DNA from 3 places in the Bradyrhizobium sp. T-12 genome. Region 3 is predicted to be linked to each of the others. Evidence: riboswitches for the same ligand, from Rfam matches in the RefSeq annotation. Region 3 holds a riboswitch; each other region holds the start of a gene.
What was found. A riboswitch is a leader RNA that binds a small molecule or an ion and turns the genes downstream of it on or off. The one in region 3 is predicted to bind cobalamin.
Positions count from the first base shown of each region.

Region 1: another riboswitch for cobalamin. It lies ahead of AC0WRY_RS12730 (DUF1636 family protein); the one in region 3 lies ahead of AC0WRY_RS16435 (TonB-dependent receptor).
Region 2: another riboswitch for cobalamin. It lies ahead of AC0WRY_RS12795 (energy-coupling factor ABC transporter permease); the one in region 3 lies ahead of AC0WRY_RS16435 (TonB-dependent receptor).

Region 1 covers NZ_CM177756.1:2,724,815-2,735,472, reverse strand. The annotation lists gene cobN (cobaltochelatase subunit CobN) at 1-2,898, opposite strand, end outside; gene cobW (cobalamin biosynthesis protein CobW) at 2,898-3,932, opposite strand; gene AC0WRY_RS12730 (DUF1636 family protein) at 3,929-4,303, opposite strand; cobalamin riboswitch at 4,397-4,616, opposite strand; gene cobO (cob(I)yrinic acid a,c-diamide adenosyltransferase) at 4,657-5,292, shown strand; gene AC0WRY_RS12720 (cobyric acid synthase) at 5,298-6,746, shown strand; gene cobD (threonine-phosphate decarboxylase CobD) at 6,735-7,700, opposite strand; gene cbiB (adenosylcobinamide-phosphate synthase CbiB) at 7,712-8,653, opposite strand; gene cobU (bifunctional adenosylcobinamide kinase/adenosylcobinamide-phosphate guanylyltransferase) at 8,776-9,279, shown strand; gene cobS (adenosylcobinamide-GDP ribazoletransferase) at 9,276-10,058, shown strand; gene bluB (5,6-dimethylbenzimidazole synthase) at 10,063-10,658, shown strand, end outside.
Region 2 covers NZ_CM177756.1:2,737,854-2,746,424, reverse strand. The annotation lists gene cobT (nicotinate-nucleotide--dimethylbenzimidazole phosphoribosyltransferase) at 1-480, opposite strand, end outside; gene cobF (precorrin-6A synthase (deacetylating)) at 491-1,240, opposite strand; gene AC0WRY_RS12795 (energy-coupling factor ABC transporter permease) at 1,285-1,962, opposite strand; cobalamin riboswitch at 2,000-2,218, opposite strand; gene cobA (uroporphyrinogen-III C-methyltransferase) at 2,264-2,995, opposite strand; gene AC0WRY_RS12785 (cobyrinic acid a,c-diamide synthase CobB) at 2,992-4,302, opposite strand; gene cobM (precorrin-4 C(11)-methyltransferase) at 4,302-5,084, opposite strand; gene AC0WRY_RS12775 (cobalamin biosynthesis protein) at 5,081-5,449, opposite strand; gene cbiE (precorrin-6y C5,15-methyltransferase (decarboxylating) subunit CbiE) at 5,446-6,627, opposite strand; gene AC0WRY_RS12765 (cobalt-precorrin-6A reductase) at 6,626-7,372, shown strand; gene cobJ (precorrin-3B C(17)-methyltransferase) at 7,348-8,082, opposite strand; gene AC0WRY_RS12755 (precorrin-2 C(20)-methyltransferase) at 8,079-8,571, opposite strand, start outside.
Region 3 covers NZ_CM177756.1:3,502,494-3,513,151, reverse strand. The annotation lists gene AC0WRY_RS16460 (hybrid sensor histidine kinase/response regulator) at 1-1,095, opposite strand, end outside; gene xth (exodeoxyribonuclease III) at 1,231-2,028, shown strand; gene AC0WRY_RS16450 (tetratricopeptide repeat protein) at 2,087-2,920, opposite strand; gene ilvD (dihydroxy-acid dehydratase) at 2,907-4,628, opposite strand; gene AC0WRY_RS16440 (hypothetical protein) at 6,061-6,642, opposite strand; gene AC0WRY_RS16435 (TonB-dependent receptor) at 6,716-8,953, opposite strand; cobalamin riboswitch at 9,068-9,281, opposite strand; gene AC0WRY_RS16430 (hypothetical protein) at 9,328-9,585, opposite strand; gene AC0WRY_RS16425 (fumarylacetoacetate hydrolase family protein) at 9,668-10,516, opposite strand; gene AC0WRY_RS16420 (hypothetical protein) at 10,621-10,658, opposite strand, start outside.

The DNA of each region.
Region 1 (10,658 bases), 780 kb from region 3:
CTGTTCGGGACGCGTCGTGTCGAGGTGATAGAGCGATGGCGCTGCCGCGCCGAGATGCACGGCTGCCGCCGCAACCCCGGCTTCATGCGCGGCGTAATCGGCGGCAAGCAGCAGGTCGGTTTCCGGCAGATCCTGAACATGGACAAAGGCGTCGGCGGCCGCGAGGCGCTGCTCGATGCCGGCGCGGTCATGCTGCATCTCGCCATCCGCCGAGAACGCCCATGACGAGGCCGACAGCCAGGCTTCGCCCGCGGCATCCCGCGTCTCCGGCGTGAAGGCATCGGGGACCGCCGAGAGGCCGACGCCATATTGTCCGGGCCGCGGCGCGAACACGCGCGAGGTGCGATGGCGATACGGATTTTCCTCGCCCTCATCGTCGCGGCCTGCAAGCGTTTCGGAAGCGGCCTCGAACAATTGCGCGAGACCGGAGAAGACGTCGCGGAACAGGCCCGAGACGCGCAACGTGACATCGATGCGCGGGCGGCCGAGCTCGGCCGGCGCGATGATGTCGTAGCCGGTGACGCGGCCGGAGGCGTGATCCCAGCGCGGCGCGAGCCCGGCCAGATGCAGCGCCATGGCAAACTCCTCGCCCGCAGTGCGCATCGTCGCCGAGCCCCAGAGATCGACGACGAGGCCTTTCGGCCAGTCGCCGTGATCCTGCAAATGGCGCCGCAGCAGCTCCTCGGCGAGTTTGATCCCCTGCGCATGCGCCGACGGCGTCGGCACGGCGCGCGGGTCGACCGCAAAGAGATTGCGCCCGGTCGGCAGCACGTCGGCGCGGCCGCGATAGGGCGAGCCCGACGGCCCCGGCGCGACACGCTGCCCTGCAAGGGCGGCACGTAGCGCATCGCGCTCCGCCTCGCCACAGGCGCCGCGGCCGAACACGTGCAGACCGTCGCCGAACTGACTTTCCTTGAGATCGCAGACGAAGCGATCGATCCGCGGAATGGCTTCGGCCGGCGCGGCCGAGGCATCGAGGCCGAGATCGTCTTCGAGGCCCGCCGCACGCGCCTCGTCGCGGATCGCCGCGATCAGCCGCTGGCGGCGCGCGGGGTCGAGACCGTCGGCGGTCGAATATTCGTCGAGAAGACGTTCGAGCCGGCGCAAACCTTCCGGCACGGCCGATGTTTCCAGCGGCGGCGGGAGATGGCCGATGGTGACGGCACCGATGCGCCGCTTGGCCTGTGCAGCCTCGCCGGGATCGTTGACGATGAAGGGGTAGATGATCGGGAGATCGCCGATCAGCGCCTCAGGCCAGCACGCAGACGACAGCGCGACGGATTTTCCAGGCAGCCATTCCAGCGTGCCATGCGCGCCCATATGCACGACGGCATCACAGCCCTGCTGCCGAAGCCAGAGATAGAACGCGACATAGGCATGGCGCGGCGTGCGGGCGAGATCGTGATAGTCGGTATCACGCGCGGCGGCATCGCCACGCTCCGGCTGGACCGCGATGACCGACCGACCGCGTGGGATTGCGGCGAAATGGAATGCGCCATCGCGACAGCCTGGATCGTTCTCCGGCGCGCCCCAGGCCTGCGCGAGATCGTCCTGCAAGGATTGCGGCAGGCCCGAGAGCGCCGTGCGGTAGTCGGCAACGCTCCACGTCAAATTTCGCGTCAGCAGCGTCTCACCGAGAGCTCGAACCGGCGCGACATCAAAGCCAGCCTCGGCGAGATCGGACATCAGGGCCTCGACCGAAGCCAGCGCATCGAGTCCGACCGCGTGCGCGATCTGATGCGGCCGCCCCGGATAGTTCGAGAGCACGATCGCCAGCCGCTTCTCGGCGGTTGTCCTTTCCGCGAGGCGCCGCCACGCCGCAACGCGCGTGGCGACGGCTTTCACGCGCTCGTCATCGGGCCTGTGCGCCAGATGCGAGAACTGCAAATCCGGATCACGGTCGGCGGCGGATTTGAAGCTCACCACGCCCGCGAACAGCCGGCCGTCGACCTCGGGCAGCACCACATGCATCGCGAGATCGCCGGGCGACAGGCCGCGCAACGAGGTCGCCCAGTCCTCGCGTCGCGCCGTGGACAGCGCGACCTGGAACACGGGGCACGATGCGGCGTCGAACGGCGTCGTGCCGTCGTCGCCGATGGCGGAGAACGCCGTTGCGTTGACGATCGCCGCCGGAGGCTTCGTCGCAAGATACGCGCGCAACCAGTCCGCGACACCCGGAGCCTTCAGCGAGGTGACGAACGCGCCGAACGCGTCAAAACCATTCTCGCGCAGCGCCGCGATCAGCGCATCGACCGGGCCGGTGTCGGCGGCCGTGAGATAGGAGCGATAGAAGGTCACCAGCGCGAGGGGCTTCCCCTCGCCGCCCGCCGGCGCAGCAATGACACCGCGCGCGGGATCGTAGAATCCCATCTCGGGCACGGTCATGTCGCCGACAACAGGCCCGGCATAAAGTCCCGAGGCCAGTGCCAGTTGCGCGATCGCCGCCTGCGCCGCGACCGGGCCGCCGGTATCGCAGAGCACCTTGAGGCGGCGCAGCGTCGAGACCGGCAAGGTCGAATAGGCATCAAGCCTGACGTCGTCGCGGCCATCGGCCGGCAGCACGGCGAGCACGATGCCGCGATCCTTCGCCAGTTGCTGAAGGGCGGCGAGGCCGTATGGCCAATAGGATTCGCCGCCGATCAGCCGCACCAGAATGCCGCGCGCCTGCGACAAGGTGCGCTCGACATAGGTGTCGACCGACAGCGGATGACGCAGCTCGGCGAGGTTGGCGAGCCGCAGCGACGGCAGGCTGCCCCGGCCACGGCGCCAGCCGGCTGCGAAGGCAGCAAGGTCGGAATCCGAATACGAGAGCACCACGAGATCGGCCGGGTCCTGGCCGATGTCTCTTGGCGTCGCGGTCTCCTCGAGACCGCGGCTCTCGCGGAAGACGACGTGCATCAGATACCTAATCCCAACCTGATCGCGGCCTCGTCGATATCGCCATGCTCGCCGATCACGACGAGCTTTGATTGCCGGAGATCTGCGCCCCAGGGCTTGTCGAACTGGTGGCGCACGCGCTCGCCGACCGCCTGCAGCAACAGGCGCATCGGCTTGCCCGCCACCGCGATATAGCCCTTGGCGCGCAGCACATTCTGCTCGCGCGCCAGCTTCTGCACCGAGGCGACCAGCGCGTCGATGTCGGCGACCTCAGGGAGATCGATCACGACGGAGGCAAAATCATCGTGCTCGTGCTCCTCCTCGCCGTCGTGATGCGAGGGACGTGCGGCGAGATCGTTCTCGGCGGCAGCGCCGAGGCCGAGGATCAAGCGGGCGTCGATCGCGCCGTCAGTGACGGGCAGCATCGGCACGCGGCGCGGCATCTCGGCGGTGATCACAGCCCTGGCGGCTTCGATCCCGGCGGCGCCCGCAAGGTCGGCCTTGGTCAGCAGCACGATGTCGGCGCAGGCGATCTGGTCCTCGAACACTTCCGACAACGGCGTCTCGTGGTCGAGATTTTCGTCCGCCGCGCGCTGCGCTTCGACCGCATCAGGATCGGGCGCGAAGCGGCCGGCCGCGACGGCCTCGGCATCGGCCAGCGCGATCACGCCGTCGACCGTGATGCGCGAGCGGATCTCGGGCCAGTCGAACGCCTTCAAGAGTGGCTTCGGCAACGCCAGGCCCGAGGTCTCGATCAGGATGTGATCGGGCCGCACGGGGCGCGCCAAGAGCTGCTCCATGGTCGGAATGAAATCATCGGCGACGGTGCAGCAGATGCAGCCATTGGCGAGCTCGACGATGTTCTCTTCGGGGCAATTGGCGTCGGCGCAGGACTTCAGGATCTCGCCGTCGACGCCCTCGCTGCCGAACTCGTTGACGAGCACCGCGAGCTTCTTGCCATTGGGATTCGCGAGCAGATGCTGGATCAGCGTCGTCTTGCCGGAGCCGAGGAAACCGGTGACCACCGTCACAGGGACTTTTGCGAGCGAGCTCATTCGGCGGCCTCCGGCACGACGGCAACAGGGGGAATGCGGGCAAGCGACTGCTTGCGGAAGATTTCGGGCCGGCTGCGCCAGGGCACGAGGCCATCGGGCGCGGCCGCGTAGGCCGCCGCGCCCGCGACCACGTCCTGCGCATTCGCATCCGACAGGCGGCCATAGACATAGGACCAGCGGCCGGGCGCGCTGAGCGCGACCGAGCAGCCCTGGCTGCATGCAGAGAGGCATTCGACGGGAACCACATTGACGCCGTCAGGCACGCCAGCCTCGAGGATCGCACCATGCAGGCGCTTGCCGGGCGTCGTCTCGCCCTCGCCGAGCGTCTCGCCGGCACGGCAGGTGATGCAGACATGAAGTGTGACGGTCATCGCCTCTTCCAGATATCAGCGGGAGGCGATGAGGCACACGGACCATTCTTCAGAAGGCCCGTTTCCCCGTCGCGGAACACCCCGTCCGCCGGTCCAAAACTCGTCGCGCTGGCAGGTCTCCCGGCTTGCGGAGCAGGGTTTTGCCCTTCGATCCCCGCCTTCCCGATTCCCGTGGGAATCAGTGGCTTCGGGCATCTCTCCGGTCACGGTCGCGGGGGCGGCTGCATTTTGGACCCTAATCTTGCCGATTCGGACCCTATCGCATTCCCTCTTCGCCTGTCATAGGACAGGAACCAACGCCGGGCCACCATTTGCCGGTGGCCGCCTCTTGTCAAGCCGAAGGACCGGGACCCATGACGCCTGAACCGGATACCCAAACAACCGAGGACACCGACATCAGGCACGCCCAGAAAATGGCGAAGAAGAAGGCCGCCCGCGGCAAGATCATGGCGACCAAGAGCGGCGAAAAGGGCCTCATCATCGTGCACACCGGCGCCGGCAAGGGCAAGTCCTCCTCGGCTTTCGGCATGATCGTGCGCTGCGTCGCTCACGGCTTCCCCTGCGCCGTCGTGCAGTTCATCAAGGGTGCCTGGGACACCGGCGAGCGGCGCCTGCTCACCGGCCATTTCGGCGAGCTCTGTCAGTTCCACGCGATGGGCGAAGGCTTCACCTGGGAGACACAGGACCGCGCCCGCGACATCGCCGCCGCGCGCGCCGGCTGGGAGAAGGCCAAGGAGCTGATCCTTGACGAGAGCCTGCGCATGGTCGTGCTCGACGAGATCAACATCGCGCTGCGCTACGACTATCTCGACATCGCCGAGGTGGTGGAGTTCCTGACGACCTCGAAGCCGCCGATGACTCACGTCGTGCTCACCGGGCGCAACGCCAAGGACGAGCTGATCGAGATCGCCGATCTCGTCACCGAGATGACGCTGGTCAAGCACCCCTTCCGCTCCGGCATCAAGGCGCAGGCCGGCGTCGAGTTCTGAAGTCGATGGCACGGGCGCTGATGATTCAGGGGGCCGGCTCGGACGTGGGCAAGTCGCTCATCGTCGCCGGTCTCGCGCGCGCCTTCACGCGGCGGGGCTTGCGTGTGCTCCCCTTCAAGCCGCAGAACATGTCGAACAACGCGGCCGTCACCGTCGATGGCGGCGAGATCGGCCGCGCGCAGGCGTTGCAGGCGCTCGCCGCCGGCGTCGAACCGCACACCGACATGAATCCGGTGCTGCTCAAGCCCGAGACCGATGTCGGCGCGCAGGTCATCGTGCATGGCAAGCGCATCGCGACGGCGCGCGCGCGCGACTATGCGGCCATGAAGCCCTCGCTAATGGGCGCGGTGCTGGAGAGCTTCGAGCGGCTGAAGGCGCGCGCCGATCTGGTGCTGGTCGAAGGCGCCGGCAGCCCGGCCGAAGTGAATCTGCGCAAGGCCGACATCGCCAATATGGGCTTTGCGCGCAAGGCCGACGTGCCCGTCGTACTGATTGGCGACATCGATCGCGGCGGCGTCATCGCCCAGCTCGTCGGCATCAAGACGGTGATCGATCCTGACGATGCCGCGATGATCCAAGGTTTTGTCATCAACAAGTTCCGCGGCGATCCCACGCTGTTCGACGACGGCTACCGGCTGATCGAAGAAAAAACCGCCTGGCGCGGTTTCGGCGTGCTGCCCTGGTTTGCCCGCGCCGGCGAGCTGCCGGCCGAGGACGCGCTGGGGCTGAGCGACGCGCGCAAGCCGGGCCAGTGCAAGATCGCGTGCCTCGCGCTGTCGCGGATCGCCAATTTCGACGATCTCGATCCGCTCAAGCTCGAGCCTTCAGTCGATCTCGTGATGGTGCGCCCCGGCGAAGCAATCCCCGGCGACGTCAGGCTCGTCATCATCCCCGGCTCAAAATCCACTCGCGGCGATCTCGCCTTCCTGCGCGCGCAGGGCTGGGACATCGACCTGCTCGCGCATCATCGCCGGGGCGGCCACGTGCTCGGCCTCTGCGGCGGCTACCAGATGCTCGGGCGCCGCGTCGCCGATCCCGACGGCATCGAAGGGCCCGCGGGCGACACGCCGGGGCTCGGGCTGCTGGATGTGGAGACGGTGATGAGCCCGCAGAAGACGCTGACGCGTGTCGCGGCGGTGCATGCCGCCACGGAGCAGCCGATCGAAGCTTATGAAATCCACATCGGCCGCACCGACGGACCGGATCGCGCACGTCCCTTCGCGAAGCTGAACGACGAGCCGGAAGGCGCGATCTCGCGCGACGGCCGCGTGCAGGGCAGCTATCTGCACGGCCTGTTCACCTCGGATGATTTCCGCAAGGCGTACCTGGCAAAGCTCGACATTCCCGCCGGTAACGAGCCGTATGCGGCCCGAGTCGAGAGCGCGCTCGAGGCGTTGGCCGATCACATCGAAAAGCATCTCGACGTCGAAGGCCTGCTCGCGCTAGCACGCTAGCGCCTCTCCGAGCCGCGACCATTCGCTTTCGCTGCCGGGAAGGCCGAGCCTCAGCCATGTCGGATTGTGCGTGAACACGCGCGACCAGATATGGCGATGTGCCAGCTGCTCCTGCGCGGCAAGCGCATCCGGCGTTTCGTAGAGACGAAACAGCGACGCGCCGCCGACGAGCCGCCATCCCTGCGCACGCGCCATCTCGTCGAGACGAACGCAATCGCGCGCAAGCCGCGCGGTCGTGGCCTCGGCCCAGGCATCGTCGTGCAGCGCGCGACAACCGATGGCGATCGCTGCACCCGAGACCGGCCATGGCCCCGAAGCCGCCGCGAGCTTGGCCACATCAGCCGCACTACCAAGTGCGAAACCCAGCCGCAGGCCGGCAAGACCATAAAACTTTCCGAAGGAGCGCAGGACCAGCAGTCCAGGCCGATCCGCTTCGCTCGCGAGCGACAATGCCGGAACAGCATCGGCAAAGCTCTCGTCGATCACGAGACGGCCGACGCCCGGCAGAAGCGCGAGCAGATCCTTTGGCGCATGATTCCGGCCGTCGGGATTGTTGGGATTGACGACGATGGCGAGGTCTGCGTCTTCAAGCGCGCCGAGCTCGCCGACCTCCTGCACGTCCCAGCCCGCGGCCGACAGCACGCCCGCATACTCATTATAGGTCGGAGCCAAGATGCCCGCGCGGCCGGGCGGCCCGAGTTGCGGCAGCAATTGAATGGCGGCCTGCGCGCCGCCCAGTGCGACGATCGGCGCGCGCGTGCGGTAGGCGTGCCGCGCAGCCTGATGCAGAGCGTCGGTTTCGGCTCGCGATGGCAGCGCCGTCCACGCGCGCGCCGTCACCTCGCCCACGGGATAAGGCAGCCGGTTGATCCCGGTCGACAGGTCGATCCAGTCCTCAGCGCGTCCGCCAAAACGCTGCTGGGCCAGATCGAGATTTCCACCGTGCTCGCGCATGCCCCGTTCTTTCACGCGAAGGCCAGGATCGCAAGCACACCGGCTAGCAGCAACATGGCGCGGCGATAAACCGTTAGTCCCTCGCCGATATCCGCGGCCAGCGGATCGCGCGCGCCTTCATTGAGCCAGGGCTCGTTCGTGATGCTGCCGTGATAGATGCGGGGGCCGCTGAGCCGTACACCGAGTGCGCCGGCCATGGCCGCTTCCGGCCAGCCCGCATTGGGCGAGCGGTGACGGCGCGCATCCCGCGTCATGCACGCCAGCGCTTCGGATCGTCGCGGCGCCAGCAGCACGAACAGGAATCCGGTCAGGCGCGCCGGGATGAAGTTGACGACATCGTCGATGCGCGCGGCGGCCCAACCGAAGGCTTCGTGGCGCTCGCTGCGATGGCCGATCATGGAGTCCAGCGTGTTGATCGCCTTGTAGCCCAAAATGCCGGGCAATCCGAACAGCGCGCCCCAGAACACCGGCGCCACGATGCCGTCGGACGCGTTCTCTGCAAGGCTCTCGATCGCCGCACGCGCGATCCCGGCCTCATCGAGCGCCGCGGGATCGCGACCGACGATACGCGAAACCGCCTCGCGCGCGGACGCAATGTCCCCGGCCAGCAACGGAGCCGCAACCGCCGCGACGTGATCGTGCAACGAGCGCAGCGCGGCCAGGGGCCAGGCCAGGACACCGACCAGCACGATCTGGATCCAACCCGCGGGCAGCAAGACCTGAATCATCCAACCGATCGCAACGGCGGCTGCGATCACCAAGAGCGCTCCGGCGATACCGGCCGCGCGGCGGAGCGCCGGCGGATCGGAGGCGCGATTCCAGCTGCGATCGATGGCGCCGATCAGCCGACCCAGCCAGGTCACGGGATGACCGATCCACGCGAACAGCCATGACGGCCAGCCCAGGAGGGCATCCACCGCCATCGCCACCACCATCGCGCCCGCAAAGCCCAATCTCGCCTCCTGTCCCGCCCCTGTTGCGCAAAGCGAGGGCCAAGCGCAACCCCCTCCGCATCTGATTTCGGCTTTGTCTTTGGCGGCGATTGATGGTTAGTCAGGCCCTCGAGGAGAGTTTCATGGCCGTCATCTTGATCACGGGCGGAGCCCGATCGGGCAAGAGCAAGCGCGCGGAAATGCGCACGCGCACCTTTGCCGGCCAGCCGGTCTATGTCGCGACGGCCGAAGCGCTCGATACCGAGATGGAGGCGCGCATCGCGAAGCATCGCTCGCGGCGCGGAACCGACTGGCTCGAACGCGAGGTGCCGCTCGATCTCGTATCCGCACTGGCCGAGACGGACGGCGGCGGCGCACGACTGGTGGACTGCCTGACGCTGTGGCTCTCCAATCTGATGCATGCGACGCGCGACTGGGAGCACGAAGTGACCGAACTCGCAGCCGTCCTCCCCCGCTTGAAAAGCCCCGTCGTGCTCGTCACCAATGAAGTCGGCCTCGGCATTGTCCCCGACAATGCGCTGGCGCGCAGTTTTCGCGATGCCGCCGGGATCATGAACCAGATGATCGCTGCGATCGCTGACGAGGTCGAGTTCGTCGTCGCCGGCCTGCCGATGAAACTGAAATGATGCCGCGCGCCGAACTCCTCAAAGACATTGTCGCCGATCTCAGGATGGCGGCGTCGTTCGTCACGATCCTCCCGGTGGCATCGTCGAAGCCGGCGGCTGACGGCGCCATCGCGCGGGCGACCTGGGCGCTTCCCTTCGCGGGACTGCTGGTCGGCCTTGCCGGCGCCTTCGCCTACAAGGTCGCCTTCCGTTGCGGGTTGACACCGAACCTTGCTGCCCTGCTCGCCCTGGCGACCACCGCCCTCATCACCGGCGCGCTGCACGAGGACGGTCTCGCAGATACCGCCGACGGACTTGGCGGCGGACGCACGCGCGAGCGCAAGCTGGAGATCATGCGTGACAGCCGGATCGGAACGTACGGAGCCTGCGCGCTGATCCTGTCGTTCGGCCTACGCTGGAGCGCGCTCGCGACGATCGCCGATCCCATCGCCGCCGCGCTGGCGCTGTGCGCCGCGCATGCGGCGGCGCGCGCGGGCGTGCCGGCCTTCATGTCGCTGGTGCCGCCCGCGCGGCCGGACGGACTGTCAGCGAGCACCGGCGTGCCGCCGGGCCGCAGTGTCGCCATCGCCTTCGCGGTTGGAACGCTCGCGCTCGTCCTGGCGTTGGGGCCAGGCAAGGCGCTGGTCGGCCTGGTCCTGCTGTCGCTCGCCGGATGGACGTTGGCGCGGCTGGCCATCCGCCAGATCGGCGGGCAGACCGGCGACATTCTCGGAGCGTTCGAGCAGATCGGCGAAATCTTGATCCTGCTGGTCGCCGCAGCCTTTCAGATCGGACGTTGACCCCATGGTCGAGTTCGACGACAGCTTCCGTCGGCAACTGCACGAGCTGTTCGTGTGGCGCCGCGACGTCCGCCGCTTTCGCAGCGATCCGCTGCCGGAGGGCGCCATCGCAGGGCTGATCGAGACCGCCTGCCTGTCACCCTCGGTCGGCCTCAGCCAGCCCTGGCGCTTCGTCATCGTCGATGACGCCGCGCGGCGCCGGGCCGTGATCGAAGACTTCAGGGCATGCAATGCCGATGCGCTCAGCTGCTATTCCGGCGAGCGTGCCGCGCGTTATGCCACGCTGAAACTGTCGGGCCTCGAACAGGCGCCCGGCCATCTCGCCGTGTTCGCCGACAAGGCCAGCGACACCGGTCATGGCCTCGGCCGCGCCACCATGCCGGAGACCACGGAATATTCCGTCGTCGCCGCGATCACCGCGATGTGGCTCGCCGCGCGCGCGGAAGGCATCGGCCTCGGCTGGGTGTCGATCCTCAACCCGGATCGCATCCATGCCATTCTCGACGTGCCGGATACCTGGAAATTCATCGCCTATCTCTGCATCGGCTATCCCGAGGTCGAATGCGACCAACCCGAGCTCGAGCAGGCGAAATGGGAGCA
Region 2 (8,571 bases), 770 kb from region 3:
GCGCTCCACGGCGCGCCGGCCCGCCTCGAAGGCGAACGCCAGTTCCGCAGGTGTGAGCGCGGCTTCGACGCTGAAATCGCGCGTGCCACGGCGCGGCTTGTCGGTGACGATTCCCGTCATCTCCTCCTGCGCAAGCGTGCCGGCGTCGACCACTTCCAGGCTGGAGCCAAGCTCGCGCGCCAGCACCGAGATCGCGGCACCGCCCGCGGCAAAATTCGCCATCATCGCGATGGTCACCGCTTGCGGATAGGCCGACACGCCCTGCGCGACGATGCCGTGGTCGCCGGCGAAGACGATGATCGGCACGCGCGCCGCGCGCGGCTGCTCGGTGGCCTGCAAGCCCGCGAGCTCGATCGCGAGCTGCTCGAGCCGGCCGAGCGCGCCGGTCGGCTTCGTCAGTTGCGCCTGACGCGCGATCGCCGCGTCGCGATGGACCGCGGAGATTTCGGGGCATTTGTCGGTGACCCAGTCGGGGAGCATGCTGCCTCGCTTAACGCGTCCGCTTGAGAATGTAGCTGTCCATGATCCAGCCGTGGCGCGCGCGCGCCTCCTGCCGCACGGCCACGATGCGCGGGCCGATTTCGGCGAGCGCGCCGGATAGGATGATCTGATCTTGCATGCCGAGATAGGCGCCCCAGTAAATGTGGAGGCTATCAGGATCGAGCGACTGGAACGCCGTGCCGCCGTCGAGCATCACCACCACGGTGTCGACGCCTTGCGGCCAGCCGCCTTCGCGCAGGCGCCGTCCCGTCGTGACCAGAAATGGCTCGCCGATGTCGTTGAGGGGCAGCGCATGGGCCGCGCACAGCGCCTGGATCGCGGTGATGCCGGGTACGACTTCGATTTTGGGCAAGGGATCGAGCCGCCGCGCAATGCGCAGCGAGGAATCATACAGCGAGGGATCGCCCCAGATCAGCAGCGCAACCTTGCCCTCACCCTTGAGATGATCTGCGACCGCGTGCTGCCAGGTCGCGGCAACCGCATCGTGCCAGTCGTCCACGCCCTTGCGGTAATCCGCTTCCTCTGTGTCGCGCACGGGAAGATCGAACTCGGCAATACGCGTCGTTTGATTGGTCAGAACATCCGCGCAGATCGTCCGCCTGAGATCGGCGAGATCGGACTTCGCCGTTCCCTTGCGCGGGATCAGGACGAGATCGGCGGCGTTGATGGCTTCAATGGCGGCGCGCGTGAGCTGGCCAGGATCGCCGCAACCGATGCCGATCAGGGAAAGCGTGAGCATCGCGGGCGCCGGGGGGGCGGCCATGACGGCCGCCCCTTGTCTCTTTAGGCCGCGTTGTGCAGGCGCGGGGTGACGAAGCCCGGCGCGGTGACGCCGCGCAGCGACTTCGCCAGCGCCAGCACGGCCAGATCGGCCAGCGGCTCGATCACGATGACCAGCGCGTAAGAGGCGGCGAACGTCGCGATGCTGGCGAGGTTGCTCATCGCAAAGCCCGAGCCGTAGAGCGCCCAGAACGCCACCCAGCCGATCACGCCGGCCTGATAGGTCGTCGACAGCGCCAGCGCCTGGCGATACTTCAAATCGACATAGGCGGTGTTGCGCGGGATGGTCCGTGTGGCGATCGCCTGGATCGCGAACAGCGGCACCAGGAGCGTCGTGACGTTCATGCCGTATTGCGGGATGTCGGCCGGCTCGAAGAACACGCCCTGAAGCAGCAGGCCGAACGCGAGGCCAAAGGCGGCGGGCGCCGCACCGAACAGCAGGAACAAGGTCGAGCCGAGAATGAAGTGGACCTCGGAGACGCCGACCGGGAAGTGCGGCAGGATCTCGAAGAAGACGAAGACGAGGACCGTCGTGGCCAAGGCGCGCGCGGCAAACGACGTCATGCCCTGCTCGCGTACGGTCTCGGCCGCGAGCTTCAGGGCAACGCCGCCTGCGGCGATGCCGGTTGCGTAACTCAACACGAGCTTGGCGCCCGTCACGATCCCGGGTTCGATATGCATGGCTCAGATCCTTCCTGCCGTCACACCCGACGGCCTTGGCCTCAAAACGTGCAGGGCCGGTCTCCTGGCTCGCGGTTCACTGGGTTCTCCGGCCTTCCCGGGCCTTGCGGCCCAGTGGCTGATCGGAGCCCCTCACCGCTTACAGTCGCGGGGGCGGCTGGGGTTTTGAGCGCCGCAACTTGGTCCGCCCATCCCCATTCCCGATTATGCTCCGGCGCTTTGCGCCGCGTTGAGCACCATGCCTCTCCTGTGTGCTCCTTTCGGCGCGCCTGCGTCAAGAGGCGAAGGGCGGCCGCGGCCGTCACGACGGATAATCCCCTGCCAGCGCGCCGAACAGGATCACGGCGGCGGTGGAAGCCGCGCCGCCGCGGGCAAGCTGCTCGGCAAGCTCGGCAATGGTGGTGCGGACCAGCCGCTCGTCGGAACGGCCGAGGGATTCGGCGACCAGCGCCGGCGTATCCGCGGCAAGCCCATGCGCGATCAATTTTGCGGCAAGCGCCGGAAAGGTGCGCCGGCCCATATAGACCACGGTCGTCGCTTCAGGGTCGGCCAGCGCCGCCCAATTCAGGTTCGGCGGCAGCTCGCCGGTGACGTCCGCGCCGGTGATGAACTGCACCCGGCGCGAGGTGTGGCGCCTTGTCAGGGGAATGCCGGCCTGAGCCGCGGCGGCGCAAGCCGAGGTGACGCCGGGGACGATCTCATAGCCGATGCCGGCTTCGCGCAGCGTCTCGATCTCCTCCTCGAGGCGGCCGAATATCCCGGCATCGCCGGACTTCAGCCGCACCACGCGCGCGCCCGTTACGGCATAGTCGACCAGCAGGCGGTTGACGTGATGCTGCTTGGTCGAGGGCCGCCCTGCCCGCTTACCGACCGAGACGAGATTGGCTTCGGGCCGGGCAAGATCGAGGATCGCGCCCGAGGCGAGATCGTCATAGAGCACGACGTCGGCCTCGCGCAGCCGCGCGGCGCCCTTGAGCGTGAGCAATTCGGGGTCGCCGGGTCCGGCGGAGATGAAGGAGACGAATCCGCTCACCGATCCTCCGCGATCAGATGAAAGAACGTGCCGCTGACACGGCCGCGCCGCGAGCCGGTTTCGGCGATGACTGCACCCGTCGCATCATGCACGACCGCGAGCGGCGTGTCAGGCTGGGCGAGAATGGTCGAATAGTGAAACTCGTGGCCGCGCAGGCGCGCCCCGGCGCGATATCCCGGCATCGGCGCGGCGAGCGTCGCGAGGCGATAGCCCAGATGCATGCGGCGTTTGGCAAAGCTGGTCTCGAGGCCAAGCAGGTCTGTCATCTCATGGCGGATCCCGTCCGCGTCGGTCAAAGCGGCTCCCAGCACCATATAGCCCCCGCATTCGCCATGCACGGGTCGCGTTTCGGCGAAGGCGCGCAGGCCCTCGCGAAAACGCGCATTGGACGCGATCCTGCCGGCATGAAGCTCGGGATAGCCGCCGGGCAGCCAGCACACATCGGCGCTCGCGTCAGGCGTTTCATCGGCCAGCGGCGAGAACGGCAGGATCTCGGCGCCCGCCGCGCGCCAGGCTTCCAGCATATGGGGATAGACGAAGGAGAACGCGGCATCACGCGCCAACGCAATGCGCTGGCCGGGCGGCACCACGGTCAGGCCATTTGCGGCCGGCTGCGGCGACCAGCCGGCTGCGGAGCGCAACACGGCAGCGAGATCGACATGCTCGGCGACGAAGCGCGCGGCCTCGTCGATCAGCTTGCCGATCTCGGCCTGCTCTTCGGCCTGCACCAGGCCGAGATGCCGCTTCGGCAGGCTGATCTCGGCATGGCGCGGCAGCGCGCCGAACACGGCGATGCCGGCATCTTTGAGCGCACGCCGCACCAGGTCTTCATGGCGTGGGCTGGCGACACGATTGAGCACGACGCCCGCGAGGCGCACGCCGGCGCGGTAATCGCGCAGGCCTGCGGCGATCGCCGCCGCTGTCTGCGCCTGTCCAGAGGGGTCGATCACCAGCAGCACCGGCCAGCCCAGCATCTCCGCGATGTCGGCGGTAGCACCGGTGCCGCAGACGCCGCGCGCGGCGACGCCGTCGAACAGGCCCATCGAGCCCTCGGCGAGCACGATATCGGCATCCGCGCCGCGGCTGGCGAGATGGGCGATCGTGCCGCGGTCCATCGCCCAGCTATCGACATTGACGGAGGCGCGGCCCGTCGCGGCCGCGTGGAAGGCGGGATCGATGTAGTCGGGGCCACTCTTGAAGCACTGCACGTTCAGGCCGCGATGGCGCCAGGCGCGTGCGAGCGCCAGCGTCAGCGTGGTCTTGCCGACTCCGGAGGCCGGTGCGGAGATGACAAGGCCCACCGCCATCACGACGCCTCCGGAAAGCGAGGCTCGGCGCCGACAGGTCGGTAGCGACGGTCGTAGTCGGCGGCGTAGAGGCGGCTCTCGTCAAAATCCGTAGCGCCAAGCGTCTTGCCGGCCAGGATCAGCGCAGTACGCTCCATCTCCGCGCCGACTGCTGCATCGAGCGTGCCGAGCGTCGCGCGCACGATACGCTGGTCCGGCCAGCTTGCGCGCCAGACGATCGCGACCGGACAATTTTCGCCGTAATGCGGCGTGAGCTCGGCGACGACTTGGTCGAGCAGGTGAATCGACAGATGAATCGCGAGCACCGCGCCGGTCGCGGCGAACGCGGCCAGCTTCTCGCCGTCAGGCATTGCACTGGCGCGGCCCGGCGTGCGCGTCAGGACGACCGTCTGGGCAAGCCCCGGTAGGGTCAGCTCAGCCTCGAGCGCTGCCGCAGCGGCGGAGAAGGACGGCACGCCCGGCGTGACCGAAAAGGGAATGCCCAGCGCGCGCAGGCGGCGGAGTTGCTCGCCCATCGCCGACCAGATCGAGAGATCGCCGGAATGCAGCCGTGCGACATCCTTGCCCTCGGCATGCGCCGTGGCGATCTCCGCGATGATCTCATCGAGCGACAAAGGCGCGGTGTTGACGATGCGCGCGCCGGGAGGGCAATGCGCAAGCACGCCGTCAGGGATCAGTGAGCCCGCATAGAGACAGACCGGACAGGCCGCGATCAGGTCGCGGCCGCGCAGGGTCAGCAGATCTGGCGCGCCCGGCCCGGCGCCGATGAAATGCACCGTCATGCGCCGTCTCCTTCCGCGATTGCGGCGGTTGCGGTGCGATCCTGCGAGACCGCCCGCGTCGCAATCAGCCGCGCGCGAGGGCCAGCCGCCGCGAGCGCCGCGGCTTCTGCGACCGATCCGGTCCTGAACTTCTCCATCACGAGATCCGACTGGCTTGGCGTTGCGATCCCGGCCAGCATCTCAGCCGGAACAGCCTTGATCGGCACACCGCACTCACGCGCGAGCTGCTTTAGCGGCTCCGCGTCGGCCTTGTCGCTGACAGTCGCCATCGCTGCGAGACCTTCGGGACCGCCCGCCGCCCGCAGCGCATCGCGCAGCGAGGCCAGCGTGACATCTCTCCTGAACCCGAAGCCAGCCACTTTCATCGGGTCACACTCCACTGCACCACCGGCCGTGCAGCTTCCCAGGAACGATAGCGGCCGAGCGGCGCGGAATGCGCGATCTCGACCCGCATCAGCTGACCGCCATGGCCCTGCTCTAGCTCGCCGAGCAGCGCTTCGGTTTCCAACGTGATCGAATGTGCAACGAGCCGCGTTCCAGGCGCGAGGCGCGACCAGACGGCATCGAACATCGCACGATCGAGGCCGCCACCAATGAAGACCGCATCCGGCGCTTCCAGTGTAGCGAGCGCTTCGGGCGCTTTCCCCGTGACGACGCTGATCCGGTGCGCCAGCCCGAACGCGGCTGCATTCTTGCTGATGTTCGCGACGCGATCCTCACGCGCCTCGATGGCGGTTGCCGTCCCGCCGCACAGTGCCCACTCGACCGAGATCGACCCCGATCCCGCGCCGATATCCCACAGCCCTTCGCCCGGACGCGGCGCCAGCGCCGAGAGCGCGAGCGCGCGCACAGGGCGCTTGGTGATCTGGCCGTCGTGGGCGAACAGATCGTCCGGTAACCCTGAGCTGCGGGGAATGCCTTGCGTGCCCCTCGCCCACAAGGCCACCGCGACCAGATTTGAGGTCACCTCCTCGGCAAAGAGGTCGACGCGATGCTGGTCGGTATATTCCTGTGGCCCGCCAAGCGCCTCGAGTGTCCACATCAGCGAGGCACCCCATCCGCGATCGGTCAGCCATTTCGCGAGAGCATCAACCGCCGTTGCATCACGCATCAGGCAGATGATGCGCGCGTCTCGCGCCAGATGCGGTACGAGACGCTCGAACGGCGCGGCATGGAGGCCAATGCATATCGTGGTCTCCAGCCGCCAGCCTAAGCGCGCAGCCGCGAGCGAAAACGTCGACGGTCCCGGATGCGCGATCCACTCGTCGCTACCGAGTCTCTCGGCGAGAACAGCGCCTGCGCCATGCCAGAACGGATCGCCAGAGGCGAGCACCGCCGTCGGCCGATCGCGGCAGCTCAGCACGACACCGGCATCGAATGGCACTGGCCACGCACGGCCGCGACTGCCCACACCGGCGAGCGCGAGGTGCCGTTCCCCGCCAAAGACGGTTTCGGCATCGGCAAGCGCCTTTCGGCTTGCTTCCGACAGCCCGGCAAGGCCATCTTCGCCGATACCGATGATGGTCAGCCAGGGATCAGCCATGATGCGCGCCCTCATACTGGGCGGGACGGCCGATGCGAGCTCGCTCGCAGCCGAGGTCGCGCGCGCGCGCATCGATGCCGTCTATTCGTACGCCGGTCGCACTCACGTGCCGGCCGATCAGCCGCTGCCGACCCGCATCGGCGGTTTCGGCGGCGTCAGCGGGCTTGCGGGTTACATCCGCGACGAGCGCATCACGCATGTGATCGACGCGACGCATCCATTCGCAGCCGAGATGAGCCGCAACGCGGTCGAAGCTTGCGCGGACACCGGGACATCGCTGCTCGCGCTGGAGCGCGCGCCCTGGGGCAGCATGTCCGGCGACAATTGGATCGAGGTTGCAGATATCAGTGCCGCCGCCGCCGCGCTGCCGGAGGCGCCCGCGAACGTGTTCCTCGCCATCGGCCGCCAGCATATCACGCCGTTCGCGATGAAGCCGCAGCATGCCTACACGCTGCGCTTCGTCGATCCGCAGGAGGCGGCCCTGCCCTTCGCCGCTGACGTGATCGTGTCGCGCGGGCCGTTCACGCTTCACAGCGAGCTCGAGATGCTGCGCGCCCGCGAGATCGCGTGGATCGTCGCCCGCAATTCCGGCGGCGACGGCGCGCGTGCCAAGGTCGACGCGGCCCGCATGCTCGGCCTTCCCGTGGTCATGATCTCGCGGCCGACGCTGCCCGAGCGCCGACGGGTCGAGAGCGTCGCTGAGGTGATGGAGTGGCTCGGTCATTCGACCCGCCTCGGTGCATAGACCCAGCGGCCGACACGGCGCGTCTGCGAATTGCCGACGATCACCAGCGTGCGCATGTCGGCCATCTCCGGCGCCGCTTCGTTCAGCGTCACGGTCACGATCTTCTCGTCGGCCGCGCTGACCGCGCGCGCAAAGATGACGAAGCGCTCGCCGCAGCCGGCGTCCTTCAGCACCGCGAGCGCGCGGCCAAAGCCCTCGGGCCGGCTCGCCGATCGCGGATTGTACATCGCAATCGAAAAATCGGCTTCCGCTGCGAGGCGCAGACGCCTCTCGATGATCGTCCAGGGCTTGAGATTATCCGAGAGGTTGATCGCGCAGAAATCATGGCCGAGCGGCGCGCCGGCACGCGCAGCCGCCGCCAGCATGGCGGTGATCCCGGGCAGCACGCGGATCGGCAGCGCCTGATATTGCGGCGCCTGCTCCAGCGCCTCGAACACGGCCGAGGCCATCGCGAACACGCCGGGATCGCCGGATGACACGACGACGACCTGCCGGCCTTCTGCGGCGAGCCGCAAAGCCTCGCCGGCGCGCTGCAGCTCCTCGCGATTGTCGGAGGGATGCAGCTTCAGCCCAGCACGCGGCGGCACGCGCGCGACATAGGGCGCGTAGCCGAGAATGTCGGTCGCGGTGGCAAGCGCGGCCGTGACCTCGGGCGTCACCAGGGCATCGCTGCCCGGCCCGAGGCCCGCGATGGTCAGCGTGCCCGTCATTCGGCGGCTTCCAGATGCCGGCCCTTGCCGTGCACCAGCACGATCGCAAAATAGGGACAGTCGGCGGCATCGATCTCCGCGAGCCGCGCCACACGCTCGCCCGGCATGGTGCCGCGCTCGACCAGCCAGGCGTCGTCCAGCCGGCCGGCAGATGCGAGCGCGCGGCGCACTTTCGCAAGATTACGGCCGGTCTTCATCACGACGAGCGCATCGGAATCCCGCATGCGGCGCTCGAGCTCACCTTCGGGAAGCGTGCCCATCAGCACGGTCGTCACATCATCGCCAAGCGCGATCGGCTGGCCGACGCCGTTCCAGCAGCCGACCATGCCGGGAATGCCGGCGATCACCTCGATCTCGACACGCCCTTGCAGGCGCGTGTGCAGATGCATGAAGGAGCCGTAGAAGTAAGGATCGCCCTCGCAGAGCACAACGACGTCGACCGCACGCGAAAGCCGCGCCAGACGCTCCGCCCATTCGTCGTAGAAACCG
Region 3 (10,658 bases):
GGCCTCGGCCTTTTCCGCGCGCCAGCGCTCGGTCACGTCGCGCCCGAAGCCGCGATAGCCGAGGAAATGTCCCTCGCGGTCATAGGCGGGCTTGGCCGTCAGCGACCACAGCCGCGCCTCGCCGCCGGCGACGACCTTGATGTTCATCTCGTGCAACGGCTCGTTCTGCTCCATCAGGCCGACGACGTTGTAGGCCGCGCTCTTGTCCTCGGGGCAGAGCATGTCGAGCACGTCGGCGAAATGCGATCCCTTCAGCAGCGGAAGCGGCAGCTGCGCGACGGCGGCAAAGCGCTCGGGCACGTCGACCAGATGCCCTTCGGCATCGGTCTGCCACAGCCAGTCGCTGGCGTTCTCCTGAAAGTCCTTCAGCAGCAGCGAGATGATCTCGGTCTGCCGCTCCAGTTCGAGCTGGGCCTTGAGATTGCCGAGGAACAGATTGCCCTGCGAGACGATGTTGCGCGCCATGAAAAATGCGAACAGCAGCAGGAACACCGCCGTCACCAGGTAGGGCCCGGTGCCGCAGAGCAGGAGCGCCCCGGCGCAGGCCACCGTCATGGTGGCGAGATAGACGAGGCCGGCACGCGGGAACGTCGACAGCGTGAAGGCGCCGCCCGACATCATGCCGACCATCAGGCAGGCCAGGATCAGCTGGCTGGTCGGCTCGATGTGGTTGAACAGCGCGAGCGGCAGCGCGCCCCAGATCGCGGCGAGAAACACCGCCTGCCGCAGCATCTGCCGCGCGGCGCGGGGCGAGGCCTCCTGCGGCGGGTTCTGATGCGACCTCCGCCACGAGCGCACCGCGAGCGAAGCGGTGGTGGCGAGCGTCAGGCCCCAGATCGCGAGGAAGTCGTTCCAGCCGCGGCCCCAGAACAGGATCAGCACGATGGCGACGTTCAGCATCGTCACCGCCATGGTCACCGGGATCAGCTGGGTCACGGCGTCGATCTGCTTGGCGCGGATGCGGCGGATTTCGCGCTCGCTGAGACCGGCGGTCAGGCCGTCCTCGATCTCGAAGCCGCCGAGCCAATACAGGAACGCGCCGATCAGGCCGTCACGCGGCTCGCTTTGCTTCATCGACTTGTCCGGCCATCCCATCCGAGGAACCTTTTGACGATCAATGGCCTGAGGCCTGCTTAAGCCGGGTTAATTTTGTGGGAGATTTTGCGGCATCCTTGACGGGCGCGTTTGCAGTTTGTTCTAACCATGGCCCTTGGTCCGGAGCCTGCCGACATGCCCATCAGAGTAGCCACCTGGAACGTGAACTCGGTCCGGCAGCGGATCGACCTGCTGCTGACCTGGCTGAAGGAGTGCCAGCCGGACATCGTCTGCCTCCAGGAGATCAAATGCGTCGACGAGGCCTTTCCGCGGCTGGAGATCGAGGCGCTCGGCTACAACGTGGTCACGCACGGGCAGAAGACCTTCAACGGCGTCGCCCTGCTCTCCAAGCTCCGCTTCGACGAGACCAAGTCGGGCCTCGCCGGCGACGACGAGGACGCCCATGCCCGCTTCCTCGAGGGCGTCGTGACGCTGAAGCGAGGGGTGCTGCGCATCGCCTGCCTCTATCTGCCCAACGGCAATCCGGTCGGGACGGAGAAATATCCCTACAAACTCAAATGGATGTCCCGGCTTCTTGATTATTCGAAGGAGCGCCTCAAGACCGAGGAGCCGCTGATCCTGGCAGGCGACTTCAACGTCATCCCGCATGCCCGCGACGTGCACAATCCGGCCGCCTGGACCGAGGACGCGCTGTTCAAGCCCGAGACGCGGGAGAGCTTCCAGTCCCTGCTCGGCCTGGGCCTGACCGATGCCTTGCGGGCCGTCACCGACGAAGGCGGGCTCTACACTTTCTGGGACTACCAGGCCGGCGCCTGGCAGAAGAACCAGGGGCTGCGGATCGACCATCTGCTGCTGTCGCCGCAGGCCAGCGACAAGCTCGCCAATGTCGGGATCGACAGCTATGTGCGCGGCTGGGAGAAGCCGTCGGACCATGTGCCGGTGTGGGCGGATCTGGATCTCGAGGCGGCGTAGGCCATCCGCGTCGTCATTCCCCGGCAATGCAAAGCATCAGACCCGGAATGACCGGCGTTCAGCGCCGATTACCGCCGTCCTGCACCCACTGCTCGAGCAATTGCAGGGCCATGGCCTTGTCGTCGTCGGAGGCCTTGGCGAAGGCGCGGTTGTAGCTTTCCTTGATCCAGGTCTCCGCGGTGCCGGCGCTGTCGCGCGCCAGGGTCAGCCACATCAGGCCGCGCGCGGCCTGCCGCGGCAGACGGTCGCCGTTGAACAGCATCTGGCCGAGCAGCGCCTGCGCCTCGTGCTGGCCCTTCTGCGCGGCAAGACCGAGCCAGCGTGCGCCATAGCGGAAATCCTCACGCGAGGCGTCCGGCGTCTTCAGGTACAGCCGGGCGAGATCGTATTGCGCATCGGCATTGCCGAAATAGGACGCGGCATAGGAGAACATCTCACGCGCCCGCTCCGGATCCGACTTGACCTTCGAGTTCGGGATGCCGCTGAGATAGTAACGGCCGAGCTCGACGAAGGCGTTGGCCACGATCTGCGCCTGCGGCGCCGACGGGCTGTCCTCGGCATGCGCGTTGGCGATCCGGCTGAAATATTCGAAGGCGCGCAGATCGTCCTGGGCGACGCCGTCGCCATTGGCGTACATGCGGCCAAGCTTCCACTGCGCGATGGGGTGGCCACCCTCGGCGGCATATTGCAGCGCACTGAGCGAGGTCTCCTGCGGCGCGGTCGCCGGCGCGATCCTGCCGCGCATGGTCGCCGCGGTCCCCGGCAACGTGGTCACGACCGGGATGGTCGCATCCTTCGGGTTGACCGGAGCGCCGTCGAAGGCAAGCGCCGGCGCGGCCAGCGCACTGACCCCCAACACAAACGCAACTATGGCACGCCTAGATGTCCGCATAACACTGTTTCTCGTGCGCGCCGCCCGGATGGGTCACTGCCCCCCCGACCGCTGGTCCAACCTGCTGAGCATATTTCCAGAGCGCACCCGACGTGTGGTTAGTCGCGCGAGCGCTCCATTTGGTTTTGCGCTGGGCGAGCTCGGCGTCGCTCAATTTAACGTTAAGGGTCCCATTGACCGCATCGATCTCGATGATGTCACCGTCCTCGAGCAGCCCGATCGGGCCGCCAATGGCAGCTTCCGGCCCGACATGGCCGATGCAGAAGCCGCGGGTGGCGCCGGAGAAGCGGCCGTCGGTGATGAGCGCGATCTTGCCGCCCATGCCCTGGCCGGTCAGCGCCGCGGTGGTCTGGAGCATTTCCCGCATGCCGGGGCCGCCCTTCGGCCCCTCGTAGCGGATCACGATGACTTCGCCTTCGCGGTAGGTGCGCTGCTGGACCGCCTCGAAAGCATCCTCCTCGCGGTCGAAGCACCTGGCCGGACCGGTAAACTTGAGGTTGGACATTCCCGCGACTTTCACGATCGCACCTTCTGGCGCCAAATTGCCCTTCAGGCCGACCACACCGCCTGTCACGGTGATGGGCTTGTCTGCCGGGTGCACCACGTCCTGGTGCGGATTCCACTTCACGCTCTTGAGGTTTTCAGCGATCGTGCGGCCCGTGACGGTAAGGCAATCACCGTGCAGGAAGCCGTTGTCGAGCAGCGTCTTCATCAGAAGCGGTATGCCACCTACTTCAAACATGTCTTTGGCGACATAACGGCCACCCGGCTTCAAATCCGCGACATATGGTGTCTTTTTGAAGATTTCGGCGACGTCGAATAAGTCAAACTTGATGCCGCACTCATGCGCGATCGCCGGTAGGTGCAGCGCAGCATTGGTCGAGCCGCCGGAGGCCGCGACCACGGCGGCGGCGTTCTCCAGGGCCTTGCGGGTAACGATGTCGCGCGGCCGGATGTTCTGAGCGATCAGGTCCATGACCTTCTCGCCGGCGGTCATGCAGAAGGCGTCGCGGATCTCATACGGTGCAGGCGCACCGGCCGAGTAAGGCAGTGCCAAGCCGATCGCCTCGGAGACGGTCGCCATGGTGTTGGCGGTGAACTGCGCGCCGCAGGCGCCCGCCGAGGGGCACGCCACGCGCTCGATCTCGTCGAGGTCCTCGTCCGACATCGCGCCGACCGAGTGCTTGCCGACCGCCTCGAACATGTCCTGCACGGTGACCTGCTGCCCGCGGAATGTGCCGGGCAGGATCGAGCCGCCATAGATGAAGATCGAGGGCACGTTGAGACGGACCATCGCCATCATCATGCCCGGCAGCGACTTGTCGCAGCCGGCGAGCCCGACCAGGGCATCATAGGCGTGGCCGCGAACGGTGAGCTCGACGGAATCGGCGATGCATTCGCGCGACGGCAGCGAGGAGCGCATACCGTCATGGCCCATGGCGATGCCGTCGGTCACGGTGATGGTGCAGAATTCGCGCGGGGTGCCGCCGGCCGACGCCACGCCCTTCTTCACCGCCTGGGCCTGACGCATCAGCGCGATGTTGCAGGGAGCGGCCTCGTTCCAGCAGGAGGCGACGCCGACGAAGGGCTGGTGGATCTGCTCGGTGGTCAGACCCATGGCGTAGAAATAGGACCGATGGGGCGCGCGCGCAGGGCCTTCCGTCACGTGACGGCTTGGCAGCCTCTGCTTGTCAATCTTGGCGCCCATCGCAAACCAGTTTCCCCGGTGAACCCTTTCAGAGGCGAAAAATCAGAGCCAAGATTTGAATCGACCTTGGGATTTTCTCGTCGCCTTCGAGGACCGCCGCTGCCCTTAGAACATTAGAGCGATTTTATTCATGTTTGGGTGTGGCCAAAAAGCGGCGGTGAGGCGAACCACGAGTGATGAAGGTTAAATCGGAACCGAGTGTTGCATCGACAGCACAATCGTTACCGGGAAGACACGGGTTCGCTTACTGTAATACCATCTCGCAGACGGCAGCTCACAACCTTTGATTTCACTATGCGAGGGGCGCACGCCGCTCCGGTTCGAGATGAGGTGCAAGTACGTGAGTCGGCCCCTCTGCCACAGACTGGTGTCGCCGGACCTAGAAACTGCACCGGAGGTCGCGGTGAGATGCGTCCTGGCTCAGCAGCGCACCGTCGACCGGACGCTGCTTCGCATCTGCAATCCAGAGTCTCTCCCTGGATGGATTCTGGATTGCTTCGCTGCGCTCGCAATGACGGAGGATGAGGCGGCAAGTTGCTTCTCCAAGTGACGCTGTCATTCCCCGCGAAAGCGGGGAATCCAGTACGCTGCGGCTTATCGGTTCAGTCACTGCCGTCTCGGAGTACTGGATCGCCCGGTCAAGCCGGGCGATGACACTTATTGTGTGGCAGCAGACACAGCTTCTCAGCCTCGCGGCTGAATTCGCCCGAGCTTTGCTTCATCTCTCGTCCCTCAAATCCAAGAGGGCGCAGGGAAGGCCGGGTGCTGACATCGCACCCGCGGTCCGCTGCGCGAATTGCACGCGCACGCAGAAAACCGCACAGCAGCATACAGGTGGTGCCGATCACTCGGCCTTCCCTGCGCGATGGTCGGACGGCTTATGCCGCGCTCTCCCGGGAGCCGAACTTTCCTTTGGCCTCCCTCGCCGTTCGAATTGGATGATGCCGCCCACCCGGTTGGGCTCGCGCGCATCTTCGATCCGGCTTGACCGTAGCAACGACGGCCAGGACCACACGGTTTTGCCGTACGCACGGCCCGCCATGTCGCCGCAGTATTTCCAGCCCTGTCGACGGAGCTGAAAACTTACAGGCGAGACGAAGCCTAGCAGCGCCGTTCGTCTGCACGCGGCCGCGGGCTCACAGGGACTACCCGCCCTGCCCGCACCTCTCATGCCGACGCTGCCGCGTCCACCGCAAACCCGGCTCGCGATCAAGACGACCTCGAGATCGCCCCTCCTGGTGAGCCGGGATGGGCGACATATGCGCCAAAACCGAATTTCGGTAAAGTGGAATATTTTCGCGGCGAGGGGTTGACAGAGGCCGACACAGGGCACGGCCGCGTAGCCCGGATGAGCGGAGCGACATCCGGGATTCCACCAGCACTGTCCCGGGTATCGCTACGCTCCCCGGGCTACGATCTACGATGGCGTCGCTCAGGCCGACATTGCGCCCTTGTGTCTGAACGGATCGACCAGGCGGACGATCTCGCATACCGCAACGAGTCCAGCGAGCCAGACGGCGCAGGTCAGGGCGATGCGCGTCACGATGGCGACGGTGAAGGCGCCCTCGCCGCCCAGGAACGGCGTCGCGGCGAGCAGCGCGAGCTCGTAAACTGCATAGGCCGTGACGAGCATGATCGCGAGCACCAGCGGCGTGCGCCCCCGGGGCAGCAGGCCGGGCACCATCGACGAGATCGCCGTCGCCAGCAGCGCAGCCGCGCCGATGACAAAGCCCCAGGCGATGGTACCGGCGTCAACGGGATAGTGCAGCGCGCCGAAGCCGATGGTCTGGTTCACCAGCCAGGCGCCGGTGACGACGAGCAGCGCCGGGCGCAGCGGCAGCATCGCCGCCGCAACGACGGCGAAGGCCGCAAACGGCGTGACGCAGGCGAAAGCGAAGCTTGCGAGCGCGCATGATGCCGTCAGCAGCGCAAGGCAGAACATCGGCGCAAGGCGCGGCGCGACCGGGTGAAGGCGGAAGCCGTCGCCGTGAGACGGCAGGATGCTGAGGGCCATGGATGATCTCCTTGTTGAGGAATACCAGTTCATCTGAGGGTGAGCGACAGCCGTAGCGAGGTGTAAGCCTTGATCAGAACGTCGCGCCGGCCTTGAGCAGATAGGAGCGGCCGGGCAGCGGATAGGCACTGAAGCGGCCGTCGGTGAAGGTGCTGGCGATGGCGTAGTCGTAGTAGAGCGCGTTCAGCACGTTGTTGACGCTGAGCGACCAAAAGTAGCGCTCAACCTGGCCGCTGAGCTTGAGATCGATCGTGCCGTTGGCCGGAATCGGCTTCTGCGTGCCCGCCTGGTCGTTGTCCATGCGCCGCTCGCTCCAGAACCGCGCGGTGGCATCGAGCACCAGATAGTTCTGCCAGATGTTCCAGGTGACGCCGGCGCTTGCCGTATAGCGCGACACCAGCGGCACGTCGTTGCCGGCCCAAACGCCTTCGCGGAAGACCGCGCGGGTATAGGCCATGCCGGAGCGCAGCAGCAGGGCGTCGTTGACGCGGTAGGACAGGCTGGTCTCCGAGCCGTAGCGGCGGGTCGGATCGAGGTTGGTGTTGTAGAACAGGACCGGGTTGAAATGGACCTCGTTGGTGAGGTCCATCAGATAGAGGCTGCTCTGCAGCTGCAGTCCGCCGCCCTTGATGCGCAGGCCGCCCTCGATGTCCTGCGAGGTCTGGGTCTTGAGCTGGAACGTTTGCGGGATCGCGGCGAAGGTCAGAGGATCGAAGGACGGCCCCGAGGACAGCCGCTCGTCGACGTCAGGCGTGCGGAAGGCGCGCGCGGCGCGGCCGAACAGCGAGACCATGTCATTGAGGCGATGCTCGGCTCCGAGATGCAGCGCATATTGGGTCTCCTCGCTGGTCAGCGACGACGCGCCGATGTCGGCGTTGAACGGCGCCGCCGCGTCGAAATTGTCGCGTGCCGCAAGCCTGACGTTCTGCACCCGCGCGCCGTAGGAGATGTCGGTCGTGGCCGCGACTCCCAATGTGTGCTGGAAATAGCCGGCGACCGTCCGCTGCCTGAGGTCGTAATTGTGCCAGGCGGCGAGCCCCTGCCCGGCGCCGCGGTCCTGCCGGAAGCTCGCATCGTAGTAGTCGATGCCGGTCAGCAACTGCGACGGCATGCCGAGCAACAGGCTCTTCACACTGAGCCGCGGCGTGATCGACCACGTCGTCAGGTTGGAATCGACATAAGTCGAGGTGAAGAAGGCAGGAACCGGCGCCGGGCTGGAGAAGAACGCGCTCTGCTGCTTCTTGTCGCGCACACCGCCGTCGACGATAAGATCGACGCCGTTGACCAGGGTCTTGGCGAAGCCGGCTGTCGCGCTAATGCCCTGCTGGTTGGCGTAGTTGAACGGCGTGCTCGTGCCTCGCCGGCTGGTCTTGAGCTCGTCGAGGCCGATGGAGGGATCGACGGTGCGGCCGCCCGGCAGGCGCAGCTCCTGATTGTCGCCGGTGACGGTGAGAAACGCCGTGAGGCCCGGCGTCGTGTAATTGAGATTGCCGACGCCATTCTGCTGGGAATAGCGATTGTTGTCGCGATAGCCGTCGGTGCTGACGGCATTGCCGTAGAACGAGGTCGACCACGGCCCCGAATTGAGCGAGGTCGAGACATTGCCGAGCCTGGTGTTGAACGAGCCGAAGCCGGCCTCGATGCGCGCGGTCACGGGCGGTCCGCCGCTTCCGGTCTTGGTGACGATGTTGATCACGCCACCGACCGCGTTGTCGCCATAGAGCACCGCGCCGGAATTGCCGCGCGTGATCTCGATACGCTCGATGGAATTGAGCGGGATGGTGGAAAGGTCCACCTGCGCCATGTCGACGTCGTTGAGCCGCCGGCCGTTGACCAGCACCAGCGTGTTGGCGGTGGCAAAGGCGCCGAAGCCCCGCAGGTCCACGCTGGTCTTGGCGCCGATCTGCCCGCCATAGAACGTCGTGATCTGGGCTCCCGGGGTCTGCGTGGCGATGATCTCGGCAAGCGTCTGCGACGGCGCATGCGCGATATCCGCGGCCGTGATGACGGTCGTGGCTGCTCCGACGATGCCGCCGTCACCGGCGACAGCCCCGGAGCCCGGGCCGGATGAGCCGGTTCCATTGCCTGCCGGCGCGACATTCGCGGCTCGCCGCGGCCTCGTCGCCTCACCCTCACCGATCGCCCTGGCCCGCGTGCGGTTCTGATCGTCGGGCTTGCTCACCTCGACCGGCGGTAACTGCTCGGCGACAGCATGCTGGGCGAAGGCCGCGGAGAGACCGAGCGAATGGAGCGAGACCGATGCGAACAGGCCTACGCTGAGGCGCCGGGCAGCAGAAGCGAGACGGGACAATGTTGTAACCTCGGTATGACGTCGGTGGCACGTCACAGCGAACGAGGTTTCACGGCAGAGCAATGGGCTGCTCCGGTGAAGCCAATGTCTGTACTCCCCGACCGACATCCTCGCGTGTGACCACGGCTGACGGCAGGTCTCCTGGCTCGCGGGTCGTTACCTTGCGTCGCCTTCCCAGGACCGAGATTCCCAGTGGCACAGGACGAAAGATTCACCGCTTACAGTTGCGGGGGCAGCCGTGGCGTTGAGACAAATCCCGGCGTTGGGACGCCCCGCACCACATTCCCTTTTGATCTCCATGAGGAGAACCGTCGCGATCATCTACGTGCCGTTCCGCCGGAGAGTCAATCGGCAGTCGGTGTAGCAACTGCGGCTCAAGTCCGCCCTCGCAAACGCTGGGCCTGGGCCCAGGCGGCAGCGACATCGCGAGGCGGAACATCGACGCGCTTGATCGGGGTCAATTCGCCGGAGGCCGAGACGATCGCAGTCTCCTCGCGGCGGCAGCGCGTGCAGACAAAGCGAACCTCATGCGGCGACGCCGACCAGCTCGACCGCTTCACGTTGGCCGCCATCGGCCAGGCATCGCAATGCGAGCACGACACCAGAAATCGGCCGGGATCGAGCATACCCATTCCATCGGACTCCGCGTCCTACCCGCGTCTTCAATGGCTAACCCACGTGAATCGTTCCGGTGCCCTAGCACCGCCGGTTCCGTTAGACCTCGTCGGCGACGGCATTGCGAAGGAGGCCGACCTTGTCGATCTCGACCTCGAGGACATCGCCCGCCTTCATCCAGAGCGGCGGGGTGCGCCGCGAGCCGACGCCGCCCGGCGTGCCGGTGGCGATGACGTCGCCGGGCTCGAGCCGGGTGAACTGCGAGCAATATTCGATCTGGCGCGGGATATCGAAGATCATCTGATCGATGGTGGTGTCCTGCACCACCTCGCCGTTGAGCCGGGTCTGCAGCCGCAGCGGCCCGACCTCGCCGACCTCGTCGGGCGTCACCAGGAACGGACCGAAGGCGCCGGTGGCGGGAAAGTTCTTGCCCGGCGTGAACTGATGGGTATGGCGCTGGTAGTCGCGGACGCTGCCCTCGTTGTAGCAGGCATAGCCGGCCACATGGCCGAACGCCTCGGCGCGGGGGATGTAGCGGCCGGCCTTGCCGATCACGACGGCGAGCTCGCCCTCGAAGTCGAGCTGGGTCGAGACCTTCGGGCGGATGATGTCGGTGAGATGCCCGGTCTGGCTGTTGGCGAAGCGGCCGAACACGGTGGGATTCTCGACCTCGGTACGCCCGGTCTCCTTGCGGTGATTCTCATAGTTGAGCCCGATGCAGAGGATCTTGTCGGGGTTCGGGATCACAGGCAGGAAGGCGATGCTGGCCAGCGGATGGCGCCTCGCCCGGGCTGCCGCGGCGGCGACCTCGGACAGAACGCCCGCGGCGATCGCCGATTTGAGATCTGGATAGCGATCGCGCAGCACCGCGCCGAGATCGGCCACGGTGTCGCCCTCCACCAGACCCCATGACGCCGCGCTGTTGATTTCGAAGCTTGCGAATTTCATCCGATGTCCCCCTGCTCAACCGACCCTATCAGGTCGAGATGGCGGGGACGATGGCGGCCGGGGATGGCGCGGTTGCGATCCCTGCAAGGCAGCAGGCGATGCGCTCAGCGCGCGCCCTTGAGGCTGCAGGAGGTCGTGCAGG